Regions from separate parts of the Anabaenopsis sp. NIES-4685 genome, predicted to be linked through region 3. Evidence: predicted binding sites of a transcription regulator. Region 3 holds the regulator's gene; each other region holds the start of a gene.
What was found. The regulator HrcA, encoded in region 3, represses chaperone genes, less so after heat shock. The targets are predictions, from matches to a motif close to TTAGCACTCNNGANTCNNGAGTGCTAA.
Positions count from the first base shown of each region.

Region 1: the regulator HrcA is predicted to act here: its motif matches at 2,238-2,264, upstream of groL (chaperonin GroEL).
Region 2: the regulator HrcA is predicted to act here: its motif matches at 2,774-2,800, upstream of groES (co-chaperone GroES).

Region 1 covers NZ_AP043602.1:827,493-832,519, forward strand. Annotated here, with positions in the region: one part of gene AC6IZ0_RS03615 (IS630 family transposase) at 1-152, opposite strand, end outside; gene fabG (3-oxoacyl-[acyl-carrier-protein] reductase) at 312-1,055, shown strand; gene AC6IZ0_RS03625 (MraY family glycosyltransferase) at 1,056-2,138, opposite strand; gene groL (chaperonin GroEL) at 2,297-3,967, shown strand; partial or broken gene AC6IZ0_RS03635 (hypothetical protein) at 4,132-4,832, shown strand; RNA gene rnpB (RNase P RNA component class A) at 4,886-5,027, shown strand, end outside.
Region 2 covers NZ_AP043602.1:2,652,096-2,657,122, forward strand. Annotated here, with positions in the region: gene AC6IZ0_RS11365 (ParA family protein) at 1-112, opposite strand, end outside; gene AC6IZ0_RS11370 (hypothetical protein) at 125-565, opposite strand; gene groL (chaperonin GroEL) at 704-2,341, opposite strand; gene groES (co-chaperone GroES) at 2,443-2,754, opposite strand; gene AC6IZ0_RS11385 (hypothetical protein) at 3,172-3,453, opposite strand; gene AC6IZ0_RS11390 (response regulator transcription factor) at 3,786-4,463, shown strand; gene asnS (asparagine--tRNA ligase) at 4,858-5,027, opposite strand, start outside.
Region 3 covers NZ_AP043602.1:4,372,621-4,377,647, reverse strand. Annotated here, with positions in the region: gene AC6IZ0_RS18905 (SRPBCC family protein) at 1-28, shown strand, start outside; gene crtW (beta-carotene ketolase CrtW) at 262-1,059, shown strand; gene AC6IZ0_RS18895 (DUF2834 domain-containing protein) at 1,017-1,658, opposite strand; gene hrcA (heat-inducible transcriptional repressor HrcA) at 1,673-2,770, opposite strand; gene AC6IZ0_RS18885 (rhodanese-like domain-containing protein) at 3,066-3,425, opposite strand; gene AC6IZ0_RS18880 (DUF3352 domain-containing protein) at 3,543-5,027, shown strand, end outside.

The DNA of each region.
Region 1 (5,027 bases), 1.1 Mb from region 3:
AAGTCCCCCGTTTCGGTTTTTCGCTTCAACCATAGGGTGATGGTGTTGCGACTAATATTAAACATTTGACTGGCTTCAGTTTTCTTCAAGCCATCGAGTTCAATCGCTTGGATTACTTTTTGACGAAGGTCGTAACTGTACGGCTTGGGCATATACCTGTAGCAAGCGATCGCTTCACATGAAAAGGGACTACTTATAGTTTATGCTTAAATTACCTTGGCGGTTGCTATAAATCTAAAATCCTGCAATTATAAGCACAAATCACCATAAGATTATTAGCGCGGTTATTTGAAAAGCAAAAGGAATAATTTATGGAAACCTTGCAGGGAAAAGTTGCAATTGTCACAGGGGCTTCACGGGGGATTGGACGAGCGATCGCTTTAGAACTAGCTAAACAAGGAGCGAGTATAGTAGTTAATTATGCTAGTTCTAGCGGTGCTGCCGACACTGTAGCCGCAGAAATTAATGCCGCCGGAGGTCAGGCTATTGCCCTAAAAGCTGATGTATCAAAGGTTGAGCAAGTGGAGGCATTATTTAACGCCACCATAGAAAAGTTTCAGCGCCTTGATATTATTGTCAATAATGCCGGTATTACTCGCGACACATTACTTTTACGCATGAAGCCAGAAGATTGGCAAGCAGTAATTGACCTCAACCTGACAGGTGTGTTCTTATGCACACGCGCCGCCAGTAAAATCATGCTCAAACAACGTTCTGGACGCATTATTAATATTGCCTCCGTAGCTGGACAAATGGGTAACCCTGGTCAAGCCAACTATAGCGCCGCCAAAGCAGGGGTCATCGGCTTTACTAAAACAGTCGCCAAAGAACTCGCTTCTCGCGGGATCACAGTTAATGCCGTTGCTCCTGGTTTTATTGCCACAGACATGACCAGTAAACTTAGCAACACCGAAGATATTTTGAAATATATCCCTCTGGGTCGCTACGGTCAACCAGAAGAAATAGCTGGTATGGTGCGGTTCCTCGCTGCTGATCCTGCTGCTGCTTACATTACTGGACAAGTCTTTAACGTTGATGGCGGCATGGTAATGTAATCATGAGTGACTCCAGGTTCTTTGCCAGATGGTAAAGCTCAAGAGCATGACAATACTAATGGCAGTGGTCAATATCACCACCACAGTCATGCCTTGTATTCTCATGGCTAGCAAGTTAAAAACTAAAGTGATACTCCACAGAGTCAAGGCAGCATGGCCTTGGGAAAATCCCCAGGCGAGTAAGCGGTGGTGTATGTGGTCTTTACCGGGGGTACTCAGAGGGTTTTTTCCTGCCAATAACCTGCGGATAAACACTTGTGTAGTATCCAATACTGGCAATATGAGAAATAAAATCGTCGGTCCGAGGGCAAAAATTGTATTTTGTTGCAGGTTACCTAAAATACTAGTTGCAGCTAGGACATAACCAAAAAAGTATGCACCAGCATCACCCATGATAATCCTTGAGGGGTGGAAGTTATGGCGCAAAAAGCCCAAAGCTCCACCCCCTAAAGCTGCCAGCACTAAAATAGCAGCCGCCCGATTGGGAAATTGGGCAGCAACCCCTAACAAACTCATGGCAGTGATAAAACTCACTCCCCCAGCCAATCCATCCATACCGTCCATCAAATTGATGGCGTTAGTGATACCTACTACCCAAAGTACCGTTATCGCCATGGAAAATAGCGAGTCTAGGGGCGTGTTCAATCCAACATCAATCCTGATGCCGTTGGCATACAGCAACAATGCCGTGACAATCTGTGCCCACAGGCGCACAGAGGGCGGCAAACCGAACTGATCATCAATAAAACCAACAAGCACTAGGATGGAACCTCCTAGTAAAATGGTTAGGACTTGAGCCAAGACGCTTTGCAGGGCAATAGGTCGTAACAGGCTAGCTAGTACCATAGCGGCAATCACTCCCGCATAAATAGCTAAACCACCCGCATTGGGTAAAGGCTGCTGGTTGAGTCGTCGTGCATTTGGTTGGTCAGCCCAACCTACCCGCAAGGCAAATTTGCGTATTGTGGGAATCAAACGCCAGGTTACCAACCAAGCCAAAAGAAACGTAAATACTACTGCCAACCAGCCGGAACCGCTAGGGTCGGCAATGCCGAGGGACTTAAGAAAGTTGTCTAGATTCATCCCCCAATTCAAGCATTACTGCCATTGTCCTATATGAGTATCAACTGTAATATTACTCAATTTTGGGAATTTGCATTTATAATCTGAACTGTTTGGTGATTAGCACTCTAGTCTAGTGAGTGCTAAATTGTCTAATGGAAGGACTAGAGAGATAAAACATGGCAAAAATTATTTCATTTGATGAAGAGTCACGGCGCGCGCTAGAGAAAGGTGTTAACGCCATAGCTGACGCGGTAAAAATCACCCTCGGACCTAGAGGTCGTAACGTCCTTTTAGAAAAAAAATTTGGCGCGCCCCAAATCGTTAATGATGGGATCACAGTTGCCAAAGAAGTTGAACTAGAAGATCCCTTAGAAAACACCGGTGCAAGACTGATTCAAGAAGTGGCATCCAAAACCAAGGATATCGCTGGTGATGGAACCACCACCGCCACAGTTTTAGCACAGGCGATGATTAGAGAAGGTTTAAAGAACGTCGCCGCTGGTACTAACCCCATGAGCTTGAAGCGGGGGATCGACAAAACTATTGAAGTGTTGGTACAAGAAATTGCCAAGTTGGCAAAACCAGTAGAAGGAAGTGCGATCGCCCAAGTGGCCACTGTTTCCTCCGGTAATGATGAACAAGTGGGCGCAATGATTGCCGAAGCCATGGAAAAGGTCACCAAAGACGGTGTGATCACTGTGGAAGAATCTAAATCCCTGACTACCGAACTGGAAGTAGTGGAAGGGATGCAAATTGACCGGGGTTATATTTCTCCCTACTTCATTACCAATAACGACAGACAAATCGTAGAATTTGAAAACGCCCGCATCCTGATTACCGACAAAAAAATCAGCAGCATCCAGGATTTAGTTCCTGTGTTGGAAAAAGTAGCCCGTCTGGGTCAACCCTTGCTGATTATTGCCGAAGACTTAGAAGGAGACGCTTTAGCAACTTTAGTAGTCAATAAAGCTCGCGGTGTCCTGGCTGTGGTTGCTATCAAAGCACCCGGATTTGGCGATCGCCGCAAAGCGTTGTTACAAGATATTGCGATTCTCACCGATGGACAGATGATTTCTGAAGAAATCGGTTTAAGTCTAGACACTGCTACTTTAGAAATGCTCGGAACTGCCCGCAAAATCACCATTGACAAAGAAAGCACCACAATTGTGGCCGGTGGTGAAACCAAACCAGAGGTACAAACCCGAGTTGCTCAAATTCGTAAGCAATTGGCAGAAACTGATTCTGACTACGATCGCGAAAAACTCCAAGAACGCATTGCCAAGCTAGCAGGCGGTGTCGCAGTCATTAAAGTGGGTGCAGCCACAGAAACCGAACTCAAAGACCGCAAACTACGGATTGAAGACGCGCTCAACGCCACTAAAGCTGCTGTAGAAGAAGGGATAGTTCCCGGTGGTGGTACAACCCTGATCAACTTGACCGAGAAAATCGACGCCATCAAAGCAACCCTTCACGAAGAAGAAAAAATTGCCGCGGATATTATCAAACGCGCATTAGAAGCTCCCTTGCGTCAAATAGCAGATAATGCCGGTGACGAAGGTTCTGTGATTGTCTCTCAAGTCAAGGGCAGCGATTTCAATATTGGTTACAACGCCGCTACTGGCAAATTTGAGGATTTGATTGCTGCCGACATCATCGATCCTGCGAAAGTTGTCCGTTCAGCTTTGCAAAATGCTGCTTCTATTGCCGCTATGGTCTTGACTACTGAAGCCATTGTCGCCGAAAAACCAGAGAAGAAACCCGCAGGTCCTGCTCCTGACATGGGCGGCATGGGCGGCATGGGCGGCATGGGCGGCATGGGCGGTATGGGCGGTATGGGTATGTTCTAGTCTGTGTTGCTGAATGTAAATATTTTCTGGTGCAGTTTGCCTTGCTCAGGCAAACTGTTTTTTTTCATCTCCAAGTCTGGCGGGAGCGTTGGGCTGGCGCGACGCTGGTATACTGATCAAATGATTCCTATGGGTTAAAACTGTAAACAGTTAGGGAATGAATTATGAGGAGTGGCGACCAAAATTTAGTTATTTTGACCCTCTATATTATTGGCGTTGCTTACGTCTTTAATCGTATGGTGGAGTCTATTGATGATCAAGTAAAATTTGAATTTCAAAAAGCAGCTGTTGATCAACAACTCAAAGAACAAAATCTCCTCGACCAAGTGGGGATTTCTTTTAAATTCAAATCCTTATATGCCGTAGATGACGTCAAAGATTTATCCCTGAGTATTGAAAATAAATCCGATAATATTGCCATATATGTAGACTGGGACAATAGCTCTTTAGTGGTGGAACATAGCAAGCAATCACGTCGAGTCATTCGCAAATCACCTGATTTAACCCGTGACTTAGGTGTACCACAAAGTCCTAGCCTGATTGCTCCCCAGAAAACTCTTTCAGAAACGGTAACAGCAGAAGATGTTTTTGACCGTGATGCCGCCACAGGAACCTACTCTGCTACCAAACCCATAGTTAATATCACAGCACTAAGTAAAGGTGGTGAACCGCAAAAAAAGTTATATAACGATTTTATGAAGGAAAGAAAGGACTTGACATTTTCACTCCAGCTAGTGTTACGCATCTCTGAATTACGTGTGGGTCTAGCCCCGGGTGTGGATATCCCCCCACTTGTATTATCAATTGTCCTTTCACTATTAGAAAAGTACCCTGGACTTATGCTTTGCCTTGGAAGAAAAAATAAGTAATCCAAACCAGGCACATTGTGCCATCCCGGATTACACTGGAGTTGGGGAGAGAGTAGGCGCAGGCGGTTGCAGATCAGTTACAGTGACTGGTTTGAGGAAAGTCCGGGCTCCCCAAAGACCAAACTTGCTGGATAACCCCCAGTGCGAGCGATCGCGAGGATAGTGCCACAGAAAGATACCGCCTTTTTTTT
Region 2 (5,027 bases), 1.7 Mb from region 3:
GATTTAGCAATCCTGATGTAGAAATGTTTACATCAACCCACTCATTTTGAGGATTCTGCACATATTGGCTGTTAATATGCTGCTTGAGTAAAGACTGCCAATTGTCCTGCATTTTACCACCTCGTTAAAGTTGAGTAGCTTGCTTCTGTAACCAGCCCTTGAGGCTGAGATAGGCTTTTAACCAGCGTTTATAACTTTGATCATCAGGCTCAAGGCCAGAATAACGCATATCTATAAAATTTTTGCTGTTTGGATTTTCTACTTCATTGATCCATTCTCGCACTTCAGGAAAATTATCAATTCTCGATTTAAGTCGGTTAAGCCGTTTTAATGCTTCTATGTAGCTATGTCCAGGATTCGTAATAGTATGACCAGGATCAGTAGAATCTGTCTTCCATTCCTGAGTTACGCCTTTTGGTAAAGTCGCAAAAATCATTGCTTTTAATAAACATTCAATGGTTACACCTCCAAAGTGCATAGCAGCTACTCGTCTTTCTGAATCCTTTCTAGATAGTATTTCGGTATCAAGTTGACGCTGCATAAAAGCGGCTTGGTAATCTTCCATACTTGGCAAACTTAAAATTTAAGCTTGATAAGTATATTACTAAGTCTGTATTTTTTCCTAAAATTTAACCATTAATCACAAAAAAAGCCCCACCCACAAGGGAATGGAGCTTTTTTAATTTATGTGACTTAGAGAGTATTAGTAATCGAAGTCACCGCCACCCATACCAGCGCCACCAGCAGGAGCTGCGTCTTTAGGTTCTGGCTTGTCAACGATGATACATTCGGTTGTCAACACCATACCAGCGATCGAAGCAGCATTTTGCAGAGCAGAACGAGTTACTTTCGCAGGGTCAACAATACCAGCGGCTAACAAATCAACAAATTCATTGGTAGCAGCATTGTAACCAACGTTGAATTCTTTCTCTTTGACCCGTTCAGCAATGACAGCACCATTCTGACCGGCGTTTTCAGCAATCCGCTTCAGAGGCGCAGGTAAAGCCCGAACTACAATCAAAGCACCTGTTAATTCTTCACCGGTGAGGCTGCTGTTAGCCCACTCTTCCAGGCTAGGAGCCAGATGAGCTAGAGTTGTACCACCGCCGGGAACAATACCCTCTTCTACAGCCGCTTTGGTAGCGTTGATAGCATCTTCCAAGCGTAGCTTCTTATCTTTCATTTCGGTTTCGGTGGCAGCACCCACTTTGACCACAGCTACACCACCAGAGAGTTTAGCAAGACGTTCTTGTAACTTCTCTTTGTCGTAGGAAGATTCGGTTTCTTCCATCTGACGACGGATTTGTTCACAACGAGCCTTAACAGCAACTTCATTACCTTCAGCAACAATGGTGGTGTTGTCTTTGGTAATGGTCACACGGCGAGCTTTACCCAGGCTTTCTAGCTTGGTGTTTTCTAGCTTCAAACCAGCGTCTTCGGTAATTAATTGACCACCAGTGAGAACGGCGATATCTTCGAGCATAGCTTTACGGCGATCGCCAAAGCCAGGAGCTTTTACAGCCGCAACATTCAGCACACCACGCAGACGGTTAACCACCAAGGTAGCTAAAGCTTCTTTTTCAATATCCTCAGCGATAATCACTAAAGGACGACCAGCACGAGCTACTTGCTCGAGAACTGGTACCAAATCTTGTACCAAAGCGATTTTTTTATCGGTGAGCAGCAGGAAAGGCTCATCAAAAACCGTTTCCATGCGTTCAGCATCGGTGGCAAAGTAGGGAGAGATATAGCCCTTGTCAAAGCGCATCCCTTCGGTAATTTCTAGCTCGGTGGTCATAGATTTCCCTTCTTCGAGAGAAATTACGCCTTCCTTGCCTACTTTGTCCATTGCTTGGGCAATCATCTGGCCGACTTCTTCATCGTTACCAGCTGAAATCGAAGCAACTTGGGCAATGGATTTAGAATCTTCTACTGGACGGGCGTGTTGAGCAATCTTATCTACTAAAAAGCCTGCGGCCTTATCAATACCACGCTTCAGGGAAATTGCATTAGCACCAGCTGCAACGTTGCGTAAGCCTTCTTTGACCATGGCGTGGGCTAAAACGGTGGCAGTGGTGGTACCATCCCCAGCCGCGTCGTTGGTTTTAGAAGCAGCTTGACGAATCAACGCCACGCCTGTATTTTCAATGTGGTCTTCTAATTCGATTTCTTTGGCGATGGTTACACCGTCATTAACGATTTGGGGTGCACCAAATTTCTTTTCGAGGACTACGTTACGACCTTTAGGGCCTAGGGTGACAGCTACAGCCTCAGCCAAGATGTCAATGCCTCGCTCGAGGGCGCGACGGGCGTTTTCGTTATAGATAATGCGCTTTGCCATAGGTATCTCTATTCAGGGAGTAAGTCAAGATTTTTAATTGGACTTTAGGGGTTGGGCTTTGGGCGTGGGGTTCGCCCCCTCGCGTCTGTACCCATTCCCCATTAGTTGACGACTGCTAAGATATCTTTTTCAGAAAGCAGTACGTATTCTTCTGTGCCGAGCTTGATATCAGTGCCAGCATACTTGGAGTACAGCACTTTATCGCCGACTTTAATGTCTAATGTCTGACGGCTACCGTCATCGTTACGCTTGCCAGGTCCAAGGGCTACTACTTCGCCTACTTGGGGTTTTTCCTGGGCGTTGTCGGGTAAAAACAGTCCACCTGCGGTTTTTTCTTCCGGGGCGCTCACTTTTACGAAAACGCGATCGCCTAGGGGTTTAACTGTAGAAACGCTTAAAGTTACAGCTGCCATAAATATTTTTTCTCCAGAGTTAGCACTCTCAACTCCTGAGTGCTAATCTACCTAAAAGCAGCATAAAATGGCAATAATTAATTGAGTACGGGTTCCCGCACCAGCATATGGCAGCAGTACTTAAGTATAAATACTGCATCATTTGGATATATCGGGTTTTGCTGGGTAAGTTACGAATATTTTTATATAGATAAATTTATGTGCAAAACCGGGAAATTGTTATAAAACTGTAATCAGGGTGCCGATCGATGAGTAAGACTACACTGGTAGGGTGACGCCGTTAACTCGCCAAAATTACTCAGTTTCTTGATGACAAAGCCCTAAGTAATTGTCTAAAAATCTGAGCAATGGCAGAAATTCAGCCAGAGAATTTTATCTGTGCTGACCAGACAGTTACTCACTTCTGTGCAAAACAAGTTAGTCTTGGATATTGGGAACACTGACTAAAGCCCAAGGGTGAATTAAACAGCAAGTCTCCCACTTACATCCTATAAGACTACAGCCTATCTCTTGCGGGTTTGTTGCTGTAGACCGATAATGGTGGTCTACCCATATGGTTCCTGGTATTGCCGAGCAAAACCAGAAGTTATTGAGCCAGTCATCCCAAAACACTCGATAGGCATAATGGTGGTGCAAGAATATGCATTTTGACCCATCTTCTGCCGATAACTCCTCTACTTGCTTGCGAACATTTGTCAAGGCTGAACATCACCAGGATATAGTAAAGCAGTAAGCCTCTGAAAGGGCGGTTTTTTTTAAGTTAGGGTCATCTTCAGCCAATATGTACCTCGTGAATTAGAAGCATGATTATTTAATCAGTGTTTTTTTCACCCGCCACTTTCAAAGCGATATATAATAACGCATTATAAATACTACTGCTCTACGTATCCTTACTGAAAGTTGCCCATGATCCCGTCGTCTTATCAAAAGTAATCACCACTTTTAAGACTTCCAGAAGGCAAAGGCAAGTTAAGTAGAAAAAGGACAACACCTCAATGATCCACCATAAAGGATAACCACTCAACACCTTGATGGACCGAAGCGCGAAAAGTGCCAATGCTATGAAAGAGCCCAGCATGAAAGATCACAAAAGACTGCTACTGATTGACGATGACCCTAACCTCATCTTGCTGGTGAAGGACTACCTGGAATTTAGAGGCTATGAAGTTAACACTTCCGAAAATGGACGAGAAGCCCTGGGAATTCTTCAACAAGATATTCCAGATATGATCATCTGTGACGTCATCATGCCGGAGATGGACGGATATACTTTTGTAGAACAACTCCGACAAAATGAACGCACCGCCTGGATTCCCGTGCTTTTCCTATCAGCGAAGGGCCAAAGTGCAGAGCGAGTTAAAGGTCTGAACAAAGGGGCTGATGTTTATATGGTCAAGCCCTTTGAACCAGAAGAACTCGTAGCACAAGTAGAATCTTCGCTGAAGCAAACTACTCGTTGGAAAGAACACCAAGCTAAAGGAGGAGAAAACGGTTCCCGAATTCAGGTTCCCTTTGATGTACAGTTAACCCCAACTGAACTGAAAGTGGTACAGTTTGTCGCTAGGGGTTTAGCTAATCGGGAAATTGCTGAAGAACTAAATGTGAGTCAGCGTACAGTTGAAAGCCATGTGTCCAATATGTTGGGCAAAACTAATCTCCACAACCGTACTGAACTAGCGCGTTGGGCGATTGAAAATCAAATGGCTTAATCTCTGTGCTGATTTCCCAAGTTCTGAGTTTTGAGTTACACAGAATAGCTCAAAACTCAAGCTTGTTTTGACATCCTGACTTTAGTTTGACGGCTAACAAATTATGAATTGTGAAGCTAAATTTGGGTTTTTTTAATTCAAACTTCATAATTCATAATTCATAATACAGTCCTCAACTGCCATGTTCCAACCCGGATATCACCTAAAATTATCAATACATCACTCCACCTAAATTCCCCGTCTTCCCAACTGGAAATAACCATAGAGTGAGTTACGTCTCAAAATTACAAATATTTATCGCTACAATATGACCCTGTGTACCTCACCCACCCTAAGTTTTTTGTGGTCTTTTAGTGTGGGTTAAGGCTGCAAGAGATTTATATGATGGCTTATACTAGAAATCGGCGCTTTGTGGTGTGCGAGGGAAGGGAATCACATCCCGGATGTTTCCCATACCTGTGATAAATTGCACCAGTCTTTCAAAGCCTAAGCCGAAACCAGCATGGGGAACAGTACCATAACGGCGTAAATCCATGTACCACCATAAATCTTCCGGTTGCATTC
Region 3 (5,027 bases):
CACTAACCGGGAGTGTGAGTCAAGATAATAGGTGAGGATTAACCGCCGTGATTTCAGGGTAACGCAGGAAATCACTAATATTAGGTGTGTCCTGACCTTTTACACATAATTTATTGTCAAATTATGTGTAATACTATTTAAGGTATCTTAATATTTAAACATATTTACTAAATGTCATAAATATTAATACTGTTGACTTGCCAAATACGAGCAGTTACTGCTTGTTGTCATGGCTACATGAATTATACGCGGAGTAAAAGCGTGTTCCAGTTAGAACCACTACCATTACCTGATAAAAAAATCAGTACCACGGCAGCAGTGAGCAGTAAATTCCTGTTTAGGGGTATTTTGGTTGCGATCGCGATTATGACTATATGGGCTATCAGTTTGGGTGTGTTAATTTATATTGATATATCCCAGTGGAAAATTTGGCTCTTATTGCCAATGATACTTTGGCAAACATTTTTATACACGGGATTATTTATTACAGCCCATGATGCCATGCATGGGGTAATTTTTCCCAAAAATCTGAAAATAAACCATTTTATAGGTTCATTGTGCCTATTTCTCTATGGGCTGTTATCCTATCCCAAGCTGTTAAAAAAGCACTGGTTACACCACCATAATCCAGCCACAGACAAAGATCCAGATTTTCATAATGGTAAATATAAGAACTTCTTAGCTTGGTATTTATACTTTATGAAAGGTTACTGGAGTTGGCGACAAATCATCACATTAATGATTATTTATAACTTAGGAAAATATATCGGACATCTGCCAGAGGATAACCTCAATTATTTTTGGGTAATTCCCTCAATCTTAAGTTCCCTACAATTATTCTATTTTGGCACCTTTCTACCCCATAGTGAACCCCTAGGAGGTTATCAAAACCCCCATCGTTCCCAAACTATTAGCCGTCCTATTTGGTGGTCATTTATCACTTGCTACCATTTTGGTTACCATTACGAACATCACGAATACCCCCATCTTCCTTGGTGGCAACTACCTCAAATTTATCAGGTATTTAATTCCGGTAACGGGGGACGCACAGATAAATAAATTAAGGGTCCGAATAAGGGAATTAAAGCTATTAACCAGAAAAATCCCCGATTTTTCACACCCCGACGCGCCATATCATCCCCCAGTAATGTGGGAAATAACAGACAAAGTAAGCAGAAATCTAAACTCATCACATGAATGAAACGGCTACTTTGCCACTGGTGTATAAAATTTTCCCCTTCTCCTTGGAAACCATAGGCGAAGAGAATCACCACGACGATAGTTAAAATCACACCAGTCACAGGGGAATCTAGGAACTTGAGCAAGAGAGTCTTTTTCCCAGAGAACTCCGGATTGGGTGAGCGTAAAGCTAAATAGGGTAACACAGCAAAAGCCCCAACAGCAAAAGATGCGGCTGCAAAAGGCCAAGCTGGGATTTTTTGACCCGTACCATCACTTAAAAGTACTGCACTATAAATTACAGGCCAGATGCCCATGAGGTTAAATAATGCTATGACTAGGGGGTTAATATCTTGCCATTGTCCCAGGGAAAGTTTTTGAATTAACTCCCAAGTATCAGGGTGATCAGGGGGAGCAAAAATAAAAGCATAGCTGAGAAATCCCAGCCATAGTAAACCAAAACCAATTTTTCTGAGCATCATCAACCACAAAATTAACTAAAAGCCTCTGAAAGGTAATCAGCAGCAGCAGCGACAACTGCGATCGCACTTTCATAGTCCAGGCGTGTAGGTCCTAATACTCCCACACTTCCTACAGGTAGCATACCCCGGCGATAGGTAGAAGAAATTAAAGTACAGGTGCGGATGGGCTCCAGGGGGTTTTCTGTACCGATGCGGACTGTTACTTTAGACTTACCCATCTCTTGGGTTTCCGGTTCAGCAAAGATTAACGGCCACAGTTGCTCTTGTTCTTCTTCAAGCAAGTGGATAATGGTTTGTACTTGCTGTAATTGAGAAAATTCCGGCTGACGCAAAACTTCCGCTACACCCCTGATCATAATTTGGGTTGTAGTTGGTGTCATATGGCTGCGAGTGAACTCTGTGACCGAATCTTTCAAGAATTGGCCATAGCGTTGGAACTCTTGATCTAATTCACTCCAGTCGAGGGAAGTTAATTCTAACAGACTGCGCCCCCGCAAGTGGGTATTCAAAAAATTAGAGACTATCTGTAATTCATGGTCTATTTTCTCTGGGTCAACTTTGGCTTCTTCCCCTGCGGGGCATAAATTGATCAGTTTGGAATGGGTTTCATAAGCATCTGTTACCATAATCAGCATGATCTTGTTGGCTTCAATTTGCATTAATTGCAGATGTCGCACAATTGCCATAGTGGTTTGGGGCATGGTAATTAAACTAATACAGCCGCTGACTGTGGCTAAAATTTGCGCAGCACCTTGTAATACCGCTTCCAAACTCCAATCTTCCCAATGGAGGCGATTTTGTAGGGCCAGTTCTACCTCTTTTGCTAAAATATCGGCTCGCGTAGCATCTCGGAAAGAAGGTGTAATTAACTGGTCAACATAAATACGATAGCCGGAATCTGAGGGTATGCGTCCAGCGGATGTGTGTGGTTGGTAAAGTAATCCTGATTTTTCTAACACACCCATGACATTGCGAATTGTGGCTGAACTCACACCGAGGTCATACTCATCAAGCAAGGCTTTTGAACCTACTGGCTCCGCAGTGGCGATGTAATGACGTACTGTTGCCCAAAGTATATGCTGTTGTCGATTCGTTAACTGGACTTGCATAGGGTATGTTTGGCTGAAGGCAGATTTAAAAGTGGAAAAAAAAGGGTTTTAAAAGCAAAAAATCTGAATAATAGTTAATTAATGTAGCAGAATATTTAATTAGTTCAGTTGATTTTGCACTTGATTATTTAAGTATTATTGCATCTCGGTTTGGGATAATATGTAGTATAAATTACTTTTACCCAAAAGCCATATGTATGCTTAATTAGTGACATCTCAGACGGTATGATCTTGAGAGTAGCATTGCGGCGATGTCATAATCAGTTACACCTGGGCAATGCTATCTGGAAATCTTTTAGTATTGGGGAATAGAAGAATCAACTAAGATAGAGTAGGCATCTATACCACCACTAATATTCTTAACATTTGTAAAACCTTGAGCAACTAGCCACTGGCACATCTGGCCGGAGCGAATACCGTGGTGACATAACACAAGGGTTTCAGCGTGGGGATTAAACATGGTGGCGACTTGGTCACTCCAGTCCCCAAATTCGCTTAAGGGGAGATTCACAAACCCGTCAATAGTAGCAGTTGCTATTTCTTGGGGTTCGCGCACATCTATTAACTGAATACTTGGATCACCAGAAGACAGACGCAGCGCCAGTTCCTCTACACTAATTGGAGTAATGAGTTGACCAGAAGGATTCCCTGTCATGAGATTTTTGTAAACAACCTATACCCTTTATGGTGACAGAAAATTTTTTTCCTGACATCAGCATCTATTCCCTAGGGAGTAGTAAAACCAAGTTAAACAAATAAAAGCACTGTCAATATGTCTAATGTCAATAGCCAACGCTCATTTTTTGGTTTTTTGGTAGCTGGGGCGATCGCACTAGTAATTATAGCCATAGGGTTATTTTACTGGTTTTTCGCCAAGACACCAGTTAACCTTGTTACTTCTACCTCTGAACCCCAGGCCGCTATATTCGTCTCCAAAGTAGCGCCGGTGATGGTGTCGTTACTGAATAATCCAGAGCGCCTGTGGGAGCGTCAAGGACAATTATCCCAACTCAAAACCAGTTTATTAGCTAAGACTGACATAGATTACAACCAAGATATTAAACCGTGGCTAGGTAATGAAATTACCCTGGCGGTGACTACCACAGATATTGACCGCGACCCAGAAAACGGACAGCAACCAGGGTATCTGATGGCACTAGCAACCAAGAAACCAGAAACCAGCCGGGAGTTTTTAGAGTTATTATTTTCTCGGCGGGTATTGGCTGGGGCTAACTTGGAGGTAGAGAAATATGCAGGGGTAAAGCTGCTATCTGATTCTAGTTCCCAGGTAAATGCTTTGTCTGCTGCGGTGGTGGATGACTTTGTATTATTTGCTAATGATGCGAAGGTGCTACGAGACGCAATTAATAACGTCCAAGCTCCTGATTTGAATTTGTCTAGTTCCTCCCGCTACCAAAGAGCGCTACAACAGCTACCTAAAGCCACCCTAGCTACGGCTTTTCTCAATCTTCCCGCTGTGGCTGCATGGCAAGGTTTAGAATTACCAGCAGCAACCTTTGATAGCCAACTTATTTCTTTGTCTTTACATCCCCAAGGACTTTTCGCAGAAAGTAACTTTCTCACTGACTCGGAAATTATGCCGGTTTCTGCTCCCCTGACTCAAAATGTAGGGGCGTTAGCATATATACCAGATGGGGTTGGGTTGGTGATTTCTGGTACTAATTTAAATAATTTGCCCAACAGTGATTTAGGTCAACTCTGGAAACAAGCAACAACGGCTGTTTTTGCTTCCGGGACTGATGCTATTTCCAGCTTGGGAAAACCATTAGAAAATCTGGGAGTGAAGACCGAGGATATTTTTAGTTGGGTAAAGGGAGAATATGCTTTAGCTGTTTTACCTCATGCTGGAGTCGGGGGGGTTAATTGGGTGTTTGTGGTGGAAAAATTAGAGGATGTCCCAGGGGGTATTGCTCGTTTAGATACCATCGCCTCCGAGCAAGGGTTGAGTGTAAGTTCTTTTAACTGGAATCAAAAAACTGTCTTTGCTTGGACTGAGTTAACTCCTACACAAACCGATACCCCAGAAGGTCTATCATTTAATATTGAGGCTCAAGTACGGGGAGTACATACCAATGAAGGTAATTATGAAATCTTTGCTTCTAATTTAGAAACTTTAGCCCCATTAATCACAACTAAGAACGCTGCTATGATTGGCGATCGCCATTTCCAAGATAGTATTGCCGGTATTCCCCAACCCAATCAAGGGTATGTATATCTGGATTGGACTAAAAGCCGC